Regions from separate parts of the Bradyrhizobium sp. 23 genome, predicted to be linked through region 1. Evidence: predicted binding sites of a transcription regulator. Region 1 holds the regulator's gene; the other holds the start of a gene.

What was found. The regulator PhoB, encoded in region 1, activates phosphate uptake and scavenging genes when phosphate is short. The targets are predictions, from matches to a motif close to TGTCATNNANCTGTCAT.
Region 2: a site for PhoB is predicted at 1,306-1,322, ahead of IVB32_RS03455 (UDP-2,3-diacylglucosamine diphosphatase). Genes of this name have one in related genera too.

The regions. Positions count from the first base shown of each region.
Region 1 is NZ_JADPJF010000151.1:51,903-60,012, reverse strand. Features, by position in the region: gene pstA (phosphate ABC transporter permease PstA) at 1-316, shown strand, start outside; gene pstB (phosphate ABC transporter ATP-binding protein PstB) at 313-1,134, shown strand; gene phoU (phosphate signaling complex protein PhoU) at 1,145-1,861, shown strand; gene phoB (phosphate regulon transcriptional regulator PhoB) at 1,884-2,591, shown strand; gene IVB32_RS37375 (GcrA family cell cycle regulator) at 2,830-3,342, opposite strand; gene IVB32_RS37370 (aspartate aminotransferase family protein) at 3,798-5,000, shown strand; gene argF (ornithine carbamoyltransferase) at 5,000-5,935, shown strand; gene IVB32_RS37360 (Hsp33 family molecular chaperone) at 6,098-7,117, shown strand; gene apaG (Co2+/Mg2+ efflux protein ApaG) at 7,179-7,571, opposite strand; gene IVB32_RS37350 (OpgC domain-containing protein) at 7,776-8,110, shown strand, end outside.
Region 2 is NZ_JADPJF010000022.1:66,852-74,961, reverse strand. Features, by position in the region: gene IVB32_RS03460 (glycosyltransferase family 1 protein) at 1-456, opposite strand, end outside; gene IVB32_RS03455 (UDP-2,3-diacylglucosamine diphosphatase) at 470-1,282, opposite strand; gene thiD (bifunctional hydroxymethylpyrimidine kinase/phosphomethylpyrimidine kinase) at 1,488-2,288, opposite strand; gene IVB32_RS03445 (Lrp/AsnC family transcriptional regulator) at 2,418-2,663, shown strand; gene IVB32_RS03440 (cytochrome c) at 2,685-3,614, opposite strand; gene IVB32_RS03435 (CHRD domain-containing protein) at 3,770-4,186, shown strand; gene IVB32_RS03430 (cystathionine gamma-synthase family protein) at 4,264-5,559, opposite strand; gene IVB32_RS03425 (cytochrome c) at 5,811-6,260, opposite strand; gene IVB32_RS03420 (xanthine dehydrogenase family protein molybdopterin-binding subunit) at 6,352-8,110, opposite strand, start outside.

The DNA of each region.
Region 1 (8,110 bases):
GCCGCGTTCGCTGGTGATCAAGCGGATCGCTTATCGGGCTGCCCGATCGGGTCTCATCACCGGCGTGCTGCTCGCGACCGCTCGCGTCGCCGGTGAAACCGCGCCGCTGCTGTTCACCGCGCTATCGAACCAGTTCTTCAGCCTCGGCCTGAACAAGACGATGGCGAACCTGCCTGTGACCATCAACAACTTCGTGCAGAGCCCCTATGCCTATTGGAAGCAGTTGGCCTGGAGCGGGGCGCTGCTCATCACCCTGACCGTTCTTGCCCTTAATATTTTCGCGCGCATCCTTGGCGCCGAGAGGACCGCAAAATGAGTGATCTTTCCGTGTCGATGAGCGCGTCCGGTGGACTGCCGCATGCGGCGGTGCTGCCCGAGGCGCCCCCCAAGGTGACCGTGCGTAACCTGAACTTCTATTACGGCGAGCACCATGCGCTGAAGAACATCAACCTGACGCTCGGCGCCAACCGCGTTACGGCGTTCATCGGTCCGTCGGGCTGCGGCAAGTCGACCCTGCTGCGCATCTTCAACCGGATGTACGACCTCTATCCCGGCCAGCGCGCCACCGGTCAGCTCATGCTCGATCAGACCAACATTCTCGACCCCAGGCTGGACCTCAATTTGCTGCGCGCCCGCGTCGGCATGGTGTTCCAGAAGCCGACGCCGTTCCCGATGACGATCTACGAGAACATCGCGTTCGGCATCCGTCTTTATGAGAAGATCTCGAAGTCCGAGATGGACGGCCGCGTCGAGAAGGCGCTGCGCGGCGGCGCGCTGTGGAACGAGGTCAAGGACAAGCTCAACGCCTCCGGCCTGTCGCTCTCCGGCGGCCAGCAGCAGCGCCTCTGCATCGCTCGCACCGTCGCGGTGCGGCCCGAGGTGATCCTGTTCGACGAACCCTGTTCGGCGCTCGACCCGATCTCGACCGCCAAGGTCGAGGAGCTGATCCAGGAGCTGTCCGAGGATTACACGATCGCGATCGTCACCCACAACATGCAGCAGGCGGCGCGCGTCTCCGACAAGACCGCCTTCATGTATCTCGGCGAGCTGATAGAGTTCGACGACACCAGCAAGATCTTCACGTCGCCGTCCGATCGGCGCACGCAGGATTACATCACCGGCCGGTTCGGCTAGGAGACGCGACATGGGTTCTGAACATACCGCAAAGGCTTTCGACACCGACCTCCAGGAACTCACTCGCCTGGTCGCCGAGATGGGCGGCATCGCCGAGCGCATGATCGTCGAGTCCGTCGACGCGCTGATCCGCCGCGACGTCCCGCTCGGCCAGCGCGTCGTCGCCATCGACACCGAGCTCGACGCGCTGCAGAAGCGCATCGAGGAGCGTGCGGTGCTCACCATCGCCCGCCGCCAGCCGATGGCGGTCGATCTGCGCGAGATCGTCGGCGCCATGCGCGTCGCGACCGATCTCGAGCGCATCGGCGACCTCGCCAAGAACATGGGCAAGCGCGTCGCGGCGCTGGAGACGGACTTCCATCCGCTCAAGCTGTTCCGCGGCCTCGAGCACATGACCGACCTCGTGCAGCAGCAGGTCAAGTCGGTGCTGGACGCCTATGCCGCGCATGATCTGCCGGCGGCGATGGCGGTCTGGAAGGGCGACGAGGAGGTCGACGCCATCTGCACCTCGCTGTTCCGCGAGCTCCTCACCTACATGATGGAGGATCCGCGCAACATCTCGTTCTGCATCCATCTGATGTTCTGCGCCAAGAACATCGAGCGGATCGGCGACCACGCCACCAACATCGCCGAGACCGTGTTCTACATGATCGAGGGCCAGGCCATCACCGACAAGCGGCCGAAGGGCGACATGACGACCTTCGCCAACACGGTACCGAACACCTGAAGACTTAGGGAGCGACGACCCGATGGGCGCACGCATTATGGTGGTTGAGGACGAGGAAGCCCTGACCGAGCTTCTCCGCTACAACCTCGAAGGCGACGGCTATGACGTCGAGACGGTGATGCGCGGCGACGACGCCGACACCCGCCTCAAGGAGCACATCCCCGATCTGATCGTGCTCGACTGGATGCTGCCGGGCCTGTCAGGCATCGAATTGTGCCGGCGGCTTCGCACCCGTCCCGAGACCAAGCAGCTTCCGATCATCATGCTCACCGCGCGCGGCGAGGAGAGCGAGCGGGTGCGGGGTCTTGCGACCGGCGCCGACGATTACATCGTCAAGCCGTTCTCGGTGCCGGAGCTGCTGGCGCGCGTGAAAGGCCTGCTGCGGCGCGCGAGCCCGGAGCGCCTCGCCACCGTCCTTGCTTTTGGCGACATCGAGCTCGACCGTGACAAGCGCCGCGTGGCGCGCTCGGGCCGGCCGATCGATCTCGGTCCGACCGAATATCGCCTGCTGGAGTTCTTCCTGGAGCACCCGGGACGGGTGTTCTCGCGCGAGCAGCTGCTCGACAGCGTCTGGGGTCGCGACATCTATATCGACGAGCGCACCGTCGACGTGCATATCGGTCGCCTGCGCAAGCTGCTCAATCTCGGCCGCGAGCAGGACCCGATCCGCACCGTCCGCGGCGCCGGCTACGCGCTGGATGATCGCTTCGCGAAGGCGGAGCAGGTGTAGGGTTGCAGGCTTGTTTGTTGGCGAGCTGTCCCTGCATTCTCAGCCGTCGTCCCGGACAAGCGAGCGAAGCGAGCGCTGATCCGGGACCCATAACCACCGAACGTGGTTTGGCGAAGACTCGGAGTGACCCCTTCCGCACGATTATTGCGTGCTCGGAGTATGGGTCCCGGCCCCCCGTGCGCAATTGCGCACTAGGCCGGGACGACACTGAAATTGTTGAACTGTCTTCGCGTGACGACTAACGGGGACCCGGCTTTACCGGTGCGCGGCGCCGATCCGACGCGGGCTGGTACGCAACGCGCGAGTGCTGGGCGCAATAGGGCAGTCCGGACAGCGCCCTTCCACCGCAGAAGAAGAAGTCCGGGCTCGAGGGATCGCCGACCGGCCAGTGGCAGGTCGCCTCGTTCAATTCCAGCAGCGACAGCCGCTGGCTCATCGGCACCACGTTGTCGTAGGTGACCGGATCCGGCTCAGCCTCGACCTCGAAGGCCTGCGCCAGCGCGGTGTTGCCGCGCGAGATCGGGCGGCTCACCCGCATCATGTGCTGCGCGGGGCGCGCCTTGCGCGGCCGCGGCGCTGCCGATGATGGGCTCTTGGCGCGGCCCGAAAGGCCGAGCCTGTGCACTTTGCCGATCACGGCATTGCGGGTCACATTGCCGAGCTCCGCCGCGATCTGGCTGGCCGAAAGTCCGGCCTCCCAGAGCTTTTTCAGCTGCTCGACGCGATCATCGGACCAGGTCAAAACCGTCATTGCACCCTTTCCCTCGCTGCGCGCCAGCCATCCTGGGGCCTCGCAGCGAATGCCTAAGCCTTCAAAAACCCGTGCCGCCAGAATCCCTTAAGGCTCGCCGGGCGCGTCTTGAACGCCCGAACGTTTACGCCGGTACATAAGGACTTAAAGATCAGAACCACTGCACGAGATGTCGTATCTGACAATCCAAACGCTACAATATGGCGTGACTCCCGCGCAAGAGTCCGCCGACTCGCTTCCACATGTTCCGTGGCCAAATCCCGCAAAATCGGCACCGCAAGACTACGGATTCAGCGTTTCGCGAGGCTTTCCGGGCGGCATTGACACCCGTTTCACCAGGCCTAAGATAGTCGCACGTGCCGCCCTCAAGAGGCGGCACGTTTCGTTTTCCGGGCCGGTCGATGGTGCGTTGCGCAATGCACGCTCACTCCGTCCGCAACATTCAAGTGACCATCATGACTAACAGCGCAGCGCCGCATTTGCTCCCCGTTTTCGCCAGGTCCGACCTTGGTTTCGAGCGTGGCGAAGGCTGCTGGCTGATCGCGACCAATGGCGAGCGCTATCTCGATTTCACCTCCGGGGTGGCGGTGAATGCGCTCGGCCATGCCCATCCGGCGCTGGTCGCGGCGTTGCAGGAGCAGGCCACCAAGCTCTGGCACATGTCGAACCTGTTCCAGAGCCCGGACGGCGAAAAGCTCGCCGCGCGCCTGTGCAATGAAAGCTTCGCGGACTTCGTGTTCTTCTGCAATTCCGGCGCCGAAGCGCTGGAATGCGTGATCAAGGTCGTGCGCCGTTATCACGCCGCAAAGGGTCATCCCGACCGCTATCGCATGATCACCTTCGAAGGCGCCTTCCATGGCCGCACGCTGGCGACGCTGGCCGCAACGGGATCGGCAAAATATCTCGAAGGTTTCGGCCCTCCGATGGAGGGCTTCGACCAGGTTGCGCATGGCGATCTCGATGCCGTGAAAAAGGCAATCGGTCCGCAGACCGCCGGCATCCTGATCGAGCCGATCCAGGGCGAGGGCGGTGTGCGTTCGGCAACGCCCGCCTTCCTGAGGGCGTTGCGCCAGCTCTGCGACGAGAAGGGTCTGTTGCTCGCCTTCGACGAGGTGCAGACCGGCATGGGCCGCACCGGCGATCTGTTCGCGTACCGCCGCCTTGGCGTCGAACCCGACGTGATGTCGCTGGCCAAGGCGCTCGGCGGCGGCTTCCCGATCGGCGCCTGCCTTGCGACCGCGGAAGCGGCGTCCGGCATGACGCCGGGCTCGCACGGCTCGACCTTCGGGGGCAATCCGCTCGCGATCGCGGCTGCGAACGCCGTGCTCGACGTCATGCTCAAGCCCGGCTTCTTCGACCACGTGCAGAGGATGTCGCTGCTGCTCAAGCAGAAGCTCGCCTCCGTGATCGACCGTCACGGCGATGTCGTCAGCGAAGTGCGCGGCGAGGGCCTCCTGATCGGCATCAAGGCCGTGGTGCCCTCCGGCGATCTCGTTGCAGCCTTGCGCGACCAAAAGCTGCTCACCGTCGGTGCCGGCGACAATGTCGTGCGTTTCCTGCCGCCTTTGATCGTCACCGAAGCCGAGATCGAGGACAGCGTCGGGCGGCTCGAGCGCGCCTGCACCGCGTTGTCCGGCAACAAGCGGGCGGCAAGCTGATGAGCAAGTCGCCCGATAAAACACCGAAGCACTTCCTCGATATCAACGAGCTGCCGCTGTCGGAGCTCAAGCGCATGCTCGCTGCGTCCTCCGCGATGAAGGCGAAGCAGAAGGCGCATCAGCCGGTCAGGCCGCTCGAAGGCAAGACCCTGGCGATGATCTTCGAGCGCCCCTCGACGCGGACGCGGGTGTCTTTCGACGTCGCCATGCGCCAGCTCGGCGGCGAGCCCATCATGCTCACCGGCGCCGAAATGCAGCTCGGCCGCGGCGAGACCATCGCCGACACCGCGCGCGTGCTGTCGCGCTATGTCGACGCCATCATGATCCGCATTCTCAATCACGATGCGCTGCTGGAGCTTGCGGCAAACGCCACCGTGCCCGTCATCAACGGCCTGACGCGCCGCTCGCATCCCTGCCAGGTGATGGCGGACCTCATGACCTACGAGGAACATCGCGGCCCGATCGAGGGCAAGACCGTGGCCTGGACCGGCGACGACAACAACGTGCTCGCCTCCTGGGCGCACGCCGCCGAGCGCTTCAAGTTCCAGCTCAATGTCGCGACGCCTCCGGAGCTCGCGCCGAAAAAGGCGATGCGCGACTTCATCAAGGCGACCGGCGCGCCGATCATGCTCGGCACGGATGCCGAAGCCGCCGTGCGCGGCGCCGATTGTGTCGTGACCGACACCTGGGTGTCGATGGGCGACAAGGAAGGCGAGCACCGCCACAACGTGCTCAAGCCCTATCAGGTCAATGCGCAGCTGATGTCGCTTGCCAAGCCGGATGCGCTATTCATGCACTGCCTGCCCGCCCATCGCGGCGAGGAGGTCACCGACGAGGTGATCGACGGTCCACAATCCGTCGTGTTCGACGAGGCCGAAAACCGCCTGCACGCGCAAAAGGGCATTCTGGCCTGGTGCTTCGACGCAGTGAAGTAATCCGGGCCGGTATCCGCCGTGCCGGCGAAGTAGGTCTTCATCGTCGTCCTGGCCTTCGCCAGGACGACACCGAATTTGCCGTGCTTGCGTACGATCCGTGCTGCATTCTGGATGCAGCCCTCCCCCCTTCCAATTCCGCCTTCCGACCCCAGATAAAGCGCCATGGTTTCCCAATCCCCTGATATGAAAACCGGGCCTGAAGGCCCGGTTCGCGCGCCATCCGCGGTTCCGATCGATGACGCCGTGCTGCCTTACGAGGTCGACGCGCTCGATGTGCGCGGTCGGCTGGTGCGGCTTGGTCCGGCGCTCGACGAAATCCTGACCAAGCACGATTATCCCGCGCCGGTCGGCAAGCTGCTCGGCGAGGCCATCGTGCTGACCACGCTGCTTGGCTCCTCGCTGAAGTTCGAGGGCCGCTTCATTCTCCAGGCCCAGACCGACGGTCCGGTGTCGTTCCTGGTCGTGGACTATCAGGCGCCGGATCGCCTGCGCGCCTATGCGCGCTACGACGCCGCGCGCCTCGGCGAGGCCAAAGATACTGGCACGCATTCCGGCGCGCTGCTGGGCCACGGTCATCTCGCCATGACCATCGACCAAGGCCCCGACATGAGCCGCTACCAGGGCCTGGTTGCGCTCGACGGCGGCAGCCTCGAAGACGCCGCTCACGAATATTTCCTGCGCTCCGAGCAGATCCCGACACGCGTGCGTCTCGCTGTCGGCGAGGAATGGCGTTCGAACGACGGCGGCAAGCATCGCTGGCGTGCTGGCGGCATGCTGATGCAGTTCCTGCCGAAGGCGCCCGAGCGTGCGCGGCAGGCCGATCTGCATCCCGGCGATGCGCCCGAAGGCGTCGAAGTGCACGCCGTCGCTGAAGACGATGCCTGGGTCGAGGCACGCTCGCTGATCGAGACCGTCGAAGACGTTGAGCTGATCGATCCGGAGCTGTCCGGGGAGCGGCTGCTCTACCGCCTGTTCCACGAGCGCGGCGTGCGCGTGTTCAATCCGCTGCCCTTGAAGGCGCAATGCTCCTGCTCGCGCGATGCGGTGGCATCGATGCTAAAGAGCTTTTCGTCTGACGACCGTGCCGCGATGGTCAAGGACGACAAGGTCGTCGTGACCTGCGAGTTCTGCAGCTCGGTGTACGAGTTCACGCCGGATGAAGCAGGCGTGGAAGACGCGTAAGGCGTTAGCCTGCAGGTGCGATAGGGTCGGCCAAAGCGGAGCGCGCCCACCATCTCCTGCCCTAGTTCAACACCCGCTTGTTGTCCGGGCTGTCCAGCGAGAACGTCGGCACGTCAATTTCGAAGCGCTCGCCGGTCGCGCTGACCATCTGGTAGCGGCCGGTCATGAAGCCCGAGGCGGTCGTGAGCGGGACGCCGGAGGTGTATTCGAAGCGTTCGCCGGGCGCGAGCGTCGGCTGCTCGCCGACGACGCCCTCGCCCTTCACCTCCTGCTGCCGGCCGGTGGCGTCGGTGATGATCCAGTGCCGCGTCTTGAGCTGCACGGTCTCGTCGCCGGAATTGGTGATGACGACGGTGTAGGCCCAGAAATAACGGGAGCGGTCAGCCGACGACTGCTCCGGAACAAAGTTCGGCTCGACGGTCACTTCGATCTGGCGGGTCACGGCGCGGTACATGATTGCCATCATACCGAAAACCGCCCGGGAACCAAACGCCGGAGACGCCTTGGCGACATCGTCCCGCCAGAATTCGCAGGGAAGTACACGTCCAAATGGGCTTGCAAATGTACTTGCTTGTGATCCGGTCGCTTTGCGAGATGACGGCCGGACCGGTACACTCCTTGCCACGTCGCGATTTGCGGAAGGGTTTTTAGGCCCCCGATGACCATTGCCGACCAAGTGACGGGATCGACGATCGCGGGAACCGCTAAACCTGTGGAGGTCAAGTCCGCGGGAGCGAAGCGGCGCGCGGCCGCGCCGGCCATTTCGCTGCCCGCCATCGGCGAGCGCGAGCTCCGGCTGGACCTATTCCGCGGCCTTGCGCTGTGGCTGATCTTCATCGACCATTTGCCGCCGAGCCTTCTGACCTGGTTCACGATCCGCAATTACGGCTTCAGCGACGCCACCGAGATCTTCATCTTCATCTCCGGCTATACCGCCGCCTTCGTCTACGGTCGGGCGATGCTGGAGTCCGGCATCGTCGTCGCCACCGCGCG
Region 2 (8,110 bases), on a different contig from region 1:
GAAGCCGCGCTCGGTCAGCTCACTGGCGAGCGCCGGCGTCGCCGCCATCACGGCGCGGCTGGGGCTATGGAATCGGCGCAGCGCCCGCCAGATCAGCGAGCCCGGCACCGGCACGCGGGCGCGGACATATTCGGGAAAGCGGGTGTGGAAGCTGGTCGTGAAGGGCAGCTTGCGCTGCCGGCAATAGCGGCGGACCATCAGGCCGATCGGCCCCTCCGTCGCGATGTGGATGCTGTCCGGGCGCGCCTCTTCGATCAGCTTCGCGATTCTGCCCGGGCGCGGCATGGCCACCCGCACGTCCCGATAGCTCGGCATCGCAAAGGTGCGGAACGATTGTGGCGTCAGGAACGAGAATTCGACGTCGAGACTTTTGGCGGCGTCGGCAAGTTTGGTCAGCGTCCGAACCACACCGTTGACTTGCGGGTGCCAGGCGTCGGTCGCGACCAGGATGCGCATCAGGCTGCCTTTGTCATGCAGCTCTGGCTGCGACCTGCGGGACCTGTGCCGGCTTCTCGGCCTGGTCCGCCCAAATGATGATCTCGAAATGGCCGTCGTCGTGCTCGACCAGCGCCGTACAGCTCTCGACCCAGTCGCCGCAATTCATGTAGCGGATTCCGCCCTCGTCGCGGATCACCGCGTAATGGATGTGACCGCAGATCACGCCGTCGGCGTCGTGGCGCCGTGCCTCGGCAGCGAGTGCCTGCTCGAATGCGCCGATATAGTTGACGGCGTTCTTGACCTTCTGCTTGGCCCATTGCGACAGCGACCAATACGGCACCTTGAACATGCGCCGGAAGAAGTTGACGAAGCGATTGAGCTGAATCGCGAAATCGTAGGCCTTGTCGCCGAGATGGGCGAGCCAGCGTGCGTTCTGCACCACGAGGTCGAAGATGTCACCGTGGATGACGAGATAACGCCTGCCGTCCGCGCCGATGTGGACGGTGTTCTCGACCACGTCGATGCCGCCGAAATGCGTGCCGTAATAGTTGCGCAGGAACTCGTCGTGATTGCCGGGGATATAGATGACCTTGGCGCCCTTGCGCGCCTTGCGCAAAAGCTTCTGCACGAGGTCGTTGTGCGATTGGGGCCAATGCCAGCTCGATTTCAGCGCCCAGCCGTCGACGATATCGCCGACGAGATAGATCGTGTCGGCATCATGGAAACGCAGGAAATCGAGCAGAAGGTCGGCTTGAGAACCGCGGGCTCCGAGATGAACGTCGGAGATGAACAACGTGCGAAAGCGCCGCTCCGGGCTCTCGTCACTCACATCGTAGCTTCCCATGCGCCAGCCTGTAACAATGTCCCGTGACAGGGGGATGACCAATTGAACCCTTGAGGCACCCTCGGATACGAATCGCGCTTGCCTCGCCCACCCCGCGAATATCAGTCGCATGCGACAATCAGGCGACATGGCGTCGCAGCGGCCTCCGCAAGAACCCGGAGCTGCATAGCGGGAGGACTAGTGGCGGCGCGCTCGCGAGCGGCGTTCAGTAAAATTTGTGGAAATGATGGATCGGGCCGTGTCCGTGGCCGACGCTGAAGCGGTCGGCGGCCGCGATCGCCGCGCTGATCCAGGTCTTGGCGTTGCGCACGGCACGCTCGAGATCCTCGCCCCTGGCGAGCCCGGCGGCGACCGCCGAGGACAGCGAGCAGCCGGTGCCATGGGTGTTGCGAGTGGCAACGCGCGGCGCGGCGAGCGCGATCGTCGTCCTGGCATTGACGAGATAGTCGATGCTCTCGGCGCCCTCGCCGTGCCCGCCCTTGATCAGGACCGCCCGGCAGCCGAGCGCCAGCAGCCGGCGCCCTTGGCTCTCGATCTCGGCCTCGCTGGCCGCGACCGGTTCGCCGAGCAGAGCCGCGGCCTCGGGCAGATTGGGTGTGATCACCGAGGCCAGCGGCATCAGTTTGATGCGCAGGGCGTCGACCGCTTCGGACGCGAGCAGGCGATCACCCGATGTCGCCACCATCACGGGATCGAGCACGATATGCCGGGGCACCCAGCGCGACAGCGCGGCCGCAATCGCATCGATGCTGGTCGCTTGCGCCACCATGCCGATCTTGACCGCGCCGACCTCGAGATCGGAAAACACCGCGTCGATCTGCGCGGTGACGAATTCGGCGGGCACCGCGTGAATGCCGGTGACGCCACGGGTGTTCTGCGCCGTCAGCGCCGTGATGGCGGACGCGCCAAAAACGCCGAGCGCGGCGAAGGTCTTCAGGTCGGCCTGGATGCCGGCGCCGCCGCTCGAATCGGAGCCGGCAATGGTCAGCGCGACAGGCGTCATCATGGGGCGACTTTCAGCGTTCTCAAAGCCATGGCCCGTCCTAGCGCGCCTGCCTCAACCCAGCAAGTTCGCTTGCTAAATCCGGTCGGGTTTGGCCTATTAGCCGTCAGATATGCTTTCGGAGTGACCGCGATGGTTCCCTTTTTCGTCCAGATCAAATGCAAGCTCGGCCAGTCCTATGTGGTCGCCAATGCGCTTGCCGAGGCCGAGATCGCCTCCGAGATCTATTCCACGGCCGGTCAATACGATCTGCTGGTGAAGTTCTACGTCGACAACGACACCGATATCGGCCACTTCGTCAACGAGAAGGTGCAGGTGCTACCCGGCATCCAGGACACCCTCACCATCATCACCTTCAAGGCGTTTGGCGCGAGTTGACCGTCGGAAAAGGGGGCCCGATTAGGCGCCGCCCTCCTTGCGCTTGGGGCGGGGCGGACCGTCCACCGGCGGCAGCGATTTGAGATAGTCCGCCATCGCCGCGAGATCGTCGTCCGGCAATTGCGAGGTGTTCTTGATCACCCGCGTCATCGCGCCGCCAACGCTGTCGCCGTCGGGCAATTCGCCGGTCTTCAGGACATAGGCAATATCCTTCGCGCTCCACTCGCCGAGGCCCTTCTGGGTGATGTTAGGCACCCATCCCTCGCCTTCCGGATTGGGACCGCCGGCGAAGCGTTGTGCGGCGGTGATGCCGCCAAGCCCGTTGCGCGGGCTGTGGCATTCCGCGCAATGGCCAAAACTGTTGACGAGATAGGCGCCACGATTCCACTGCGGTGACTTCGCGCTGTCGGCGACGAAGGGCTTGCCATCCAGAAATAAGAATTTCCAGATGCCGACGTTGCGCCGGATGTTGAACGGAAAGGGCACGTCGTGGTCGCGCACCTTGCCTGCGACGGCCGGCAGCGTTTTCAGGTACGCAAAGAGATCGAGCACGTCCTCGCGCCTGGCGTGCTGATAGGACGTGTAAGGAAAGGCCGGAAAATAATGCTGTCCGTCGGGCGAGACTCCGTGCATCACCGCATTGACGAATTCGGCCTCGCTCCATTTGCCGATGCCATCGGTCGGATCGGAGGAGATGTTCGGCGCATAGAACGTTCCGAACGGGGACTTGATCGCGACGCCGCCGCCGAGCCTGAGACGATCGGGCTGGTCGGGGACGGCATGGCATGAGGCGCAGCCGCCGGCGTTGAACATCACCTGGCCATTGACAAGATCAGGGACGCGGGCAGGCGCGGTGCCGGCGGCCGCCCCCACCGGCGCGCTGAGCCACCAATAGACGCCGGCCGCGGCGAGTGCGGCGAGCAGCGCCACGGGGATTGTTCGTCGCAACATGCGGTCCTTTCGTCGTCGCGGCGAAGCTTATGACCGATGTCCTCGCGGCTCCAGCCACGAAGAATTTAGCCCACCGCGGCTTGAAACGGGAATAAACTGCAATGCCGGCTGTTGGAAGTTTGGCAGCCCAAACGGGTTCAGCAGGGAGAAAAATCATGAACAAGATCGTCATCGCCATGTCAGTGCTTGGCGCCGTTGCTTTTGCGGGTTCGGCCAGCGCGGAAAAGCTGAAAGCAACGCTCGACGCCAAATCCGAGGTCCCCGCAACGACCAGCAGCGGCACCGGAACGGCCGATCTGGATTACGACGCCGCCAGCAAGAAGCTGTCCTGGAAGGTCACCTATTCCGGCCTGTCCGGCCCCGCCACCGCCGCCCATTTCCATGGACCTGCCGAGCCCGGCAAGAACGCCGGCGTTGCGATCCCGATCCCAGGCGCTGCCACCAGCCCGGCCGAGGGCTCGGCGACACTGACCGACGCGCAGGCCGCCGATCTGCTCGGCGGCAAGCTCTACGTCAACATCCACACCGCGGCCAATCCGGGCGGCGAGATCCGCGGTCAGGTGACGAAGTAAGCTTCGCACAGACCAACAAAAAGGGCGGCTGCCATCGCAGCCACCCTTTTCGATTCCGCGTAGCGCTGGCGCAGGCGTCACACCTCAGGTTCGGCTGCGTTCAGCGCCTGCGCGAGGTCGGCGATCAAATCCGACGGGTGTTCGATGCCGATCGACAGCCGGATCGTGGAATCGAGCACGCCGATCTTCCGGCGGATGTCGGCGGGAACGCCGGAATGAGTCATGGTGGCAGGCAGGCTCGCAAGCGACTCCGTTCCACCAAGGCTCACCGCCAGCTTGAGGATCTGCAGCGCGTTGAGGAACTTCATCGCCGCGGCCTTGCCGCCGACGATGTCGAACGAGAACGTGGACCCTGCCCCCGAGCATTGCCGCGCAAATACAAGTCCATCCGGCGACGCCGCGTCGTGATGACCGAGATAGTGCACCTTGGCCACTTTGGGATGATCGCGCAGATAGTCCGCCACGAGGCGCGCATTCGCATCCGCCTTTTCCATGCGCAGGCTCAGCGTCTCGAGCGAGCGGTTGATCATCCAGCAGGAATGCGGATCGAGCTGGGTGCCGATGGCGCCCCGCAGCGCCTTGATCCCTTTCACCACCGCCTTCGCGCCGAGCGCGGCGCCCGCGATCAGATCTGAATGACCGCCGACATATTTCGTGAGCGAGTACAGGGAAATATCGGCGCCGTGTTCGATCGGTCGCTGAAACACCGGCCCGAGCAGCGTATTGTCGCAGGCGATGATCGGAACGTGTCCTTGCGTCTTTCCGATGGTCTCGGCAACGCGCCGCATCATCGCGATGTCCACCAGCCCGTTGGTCGGGTTGGCCGGAGTTTCGATCAGGATCATCGAAACCCGGCCCTTGCGCATGGCCTCCTCCGCGGCTTGGCTGACCACGGCTTCATCGACGCCATCGGCGAAGCCGACGGCGCCGATCGACAGACGCGCAAACGTATTCGTCAGCAGCGTTTCCGTGCCGCCATAGAGCGGCTGCGAGTGTAGAATGACGTCGCCGGGGCGGACGAACGCCAGGGTCGTGGTCGCGATCGCCGCCATGCCGGACGAGAACAGCGCACAGCTCTCGGTGCGCTCGTAGATCGCGAGCCTGTCCTCGACGATTTCGCTGTTGGGGTGATTGAAGCGTGAATAGACCAGGCCCGCGCCCATCCCTTCCGGCGGCTCGCGCCGGCCGGAGACGAAATCGAAAAAGTCCTGTCCGTCCTCGGCCGTCTTGAACACGAAGGTCGAGGTCAGGAACACCGGCGGCTTGACGGCGCCTTCCGACAATTGCGGATCGTAGCCATAGGTCAGCATCAGCGTTTCCGGATGCAGCATATGGTTGCCGATGTGCGTCTTCGACGGGAACGGTTTTACCATGGCTTGTCTCGCTGTTGCTGATTGAGGCACTCGCCGTGGGTTGGAACTCCTGATGTCGTGACGCAGTCAGGAGCGAGATGCGTCAGGGTCAAAAGCTCACGCCAATGCCGCGGCGGCTGGAGCAAAGATAGCTGCTCCGGCAGCGATCCGTCAGGCCTTGCGGATAGAATTTCCCGAAAAGGCGGCTGCTTTCGCAACCGCCCTTTCTCGACTCAACAGTAGCGCGGATGGAGCGAAGCGCAATCCGACCGCTACTTCAACTTGACCCGATAAGTCTCATGGCAGTCGTTGCAGCGCTCGTTGATAGCCGTGTAGGCGGCCTTCAGGCTCGCCACATCGCTGATCTTGCCCTTGACGTCGGCGATCGCCTTCTGCACCGGCGGAATCTTGGAGTCGAAATCGGCCTTGTTCTGCCAGACTTTTGCTGAAGCACCGTAGGTGGCGTTCACCACGTCCTGCTTGGGATTGACCTCGAAGGTCTTTGCGATCTTGGCGACGTCGGCCTCGATGCTGGCAATGGCCTGATCGACGGCCTTCTGATCGTAGGGGATATCGCCCTTCGTCATCTTCTGGATGATGCCATACTGGTTCTTGGCGATCGAGCGCATGAGATTGTCCTGCTGCACGGCAATCTCCTGCTGCGCCATCACGGCGCCCGCACCCAGCGAGAGGATGCCCACAACAATCATCATCCGTTTCATCGGTTTGTTTCTCCGCTCGTAGAGTTTGGGGTGCGCCATCATGGATAGAACCCGGCGACGGGCGTTTATTCCCGCCGTGGGAGGTCGCAGCTTAGAGGCTGTGACGGCGATGGTGCTCGTTGATGGCGATCCACACCCGTTCCGGAGTCGCCGGCATGTCGATGTGGTCGATTTTGTATTCGCGCCAGAGCCCGTCGACGATGGCGTTGACGACGGCCGGGCAGGATCCGATCGCGCCGGCCTCGCCCGCCCCCTTCACCCCCAGCGGATTGGTCTTGCACGGAACGTTGGCGGTCTCGAACACGAAGGCCGGCCCGTCCGCCGCGCGCGGCAGCGCGTAGTCCATGAAGGTCGCGGTGACGAGCTGGCCGTCGCCCGCGCCATAGACCACCTGCTCCATCAGCGCCTGGCCAATGCCCTGCATGGCGCCGCCATGGACCTGGCCGGCCAGCAGCAGCGGATTGAGCGTCATGCCGAAATCGTCGACGATCACGTAGTTGACGATTTTGATGATGCCGGTGGCCGGATCGATCTCGACCTCCGCGACATGGGTGCCGTTGGGATAGGTGCCGTCGGCGCTGGTGAAGGTCGCGCTCGCGTTCAGCTTCGAGAGATCCGCGCCGGGTCGCTTGGCGAGATCGGCGAACGAGATCGAGCGGTCGGTGCCGGCGATGCGCACAATGCCGTCGGTGATCTCGAGGTCGCCGGCGCTGGCTTCCAGCGCCTGGGCCGCGATTTCCTTCAGCTTCTGCCCGAGCTCGCGGGTCGCGCGCTCGACGCTGACACCGCCCGACGGGATCGAAGCCGAGCCGCCGGTGCCGAGCCCCGTGGCGATCATATCGGTGTCGCCCTGGTGGACGTGCACGCGCTCGGGCGCCACGCCGAACTGCTCGGCAACGATCTGCGCATAGGCCGTCTGATGGCCCTGCCCGCTCGACTGGGTGCCGATCAGGACCGTGATATCGCCATTGGGGTCCATCCGCACATTGGCGGTCTCCTCGCCCATGGTGCCGCAGACCTCGACATAGCTCGCAAGTCCGATGCCGCGGATCAGGCCGTTCTTCTTGGCCGCCTTGGCACGCTTGCCAAAATCCTTCCACTCGGCGATCTCCATCGCGCGCTTCAGATGCGCGGCAAAGTCGCCGGAATCGTAGACCTTGCCGGTCGCGGTCTTGTAGGGCAGCGCCTTCGGCTGGATGAAATTCTTGCGGCGGATGGCATCCACCGTCATGTCGAGTTTTCGCGCGCAGGCGTCCACGAGGCGTTCGATGACGTAAGCAGCCTCAGGCCGCCCGGCGCCGCGATAGGCATCGACCGGCACGCTGTTGGTGAAGATGGTGCGCACCCGGCAGTGGAACGCCTGGATGTCGTAGAGGCCCGGCAGCATGCCGGCGCCGCCATGCGGGATATAGGGCCCGAAGGTCGACAGATACGCGCCCATGTCGCCCATCAGGTCGCAATCCATCGCGAGGAACTTGCCGTCCTCGGCCAGCGCCATCTTCGCGGTGGTGACGTTGTCGCGGCCCTGCGCGTCGCCCATGAAATGCTCTGTGCGGTCGGCCGCCCATTTCACCGCCTTCTTCAGCTTTCGCGCGGCGACTGCCAACAGGGCGTATTCCCGATAGGGAAACAGCTTGGTGCCGAAGCCGCCGCCGACGTCGGGGCAGATCACCCGCATCTTGTCGGTCGGAATGTTGAGCACGTTCTGGCAGAGGATATCGCGCAGGCGATGGCTGCCCTGGCTGCCGACCGTCAGCGTCAGATGGTCGCGCTTGGCGTCGTATTCGCACACCGCCGCGCGCGTCTCCATGAAGTTCGCGACCACGCGCGGATTGACGATCGAGATCTCG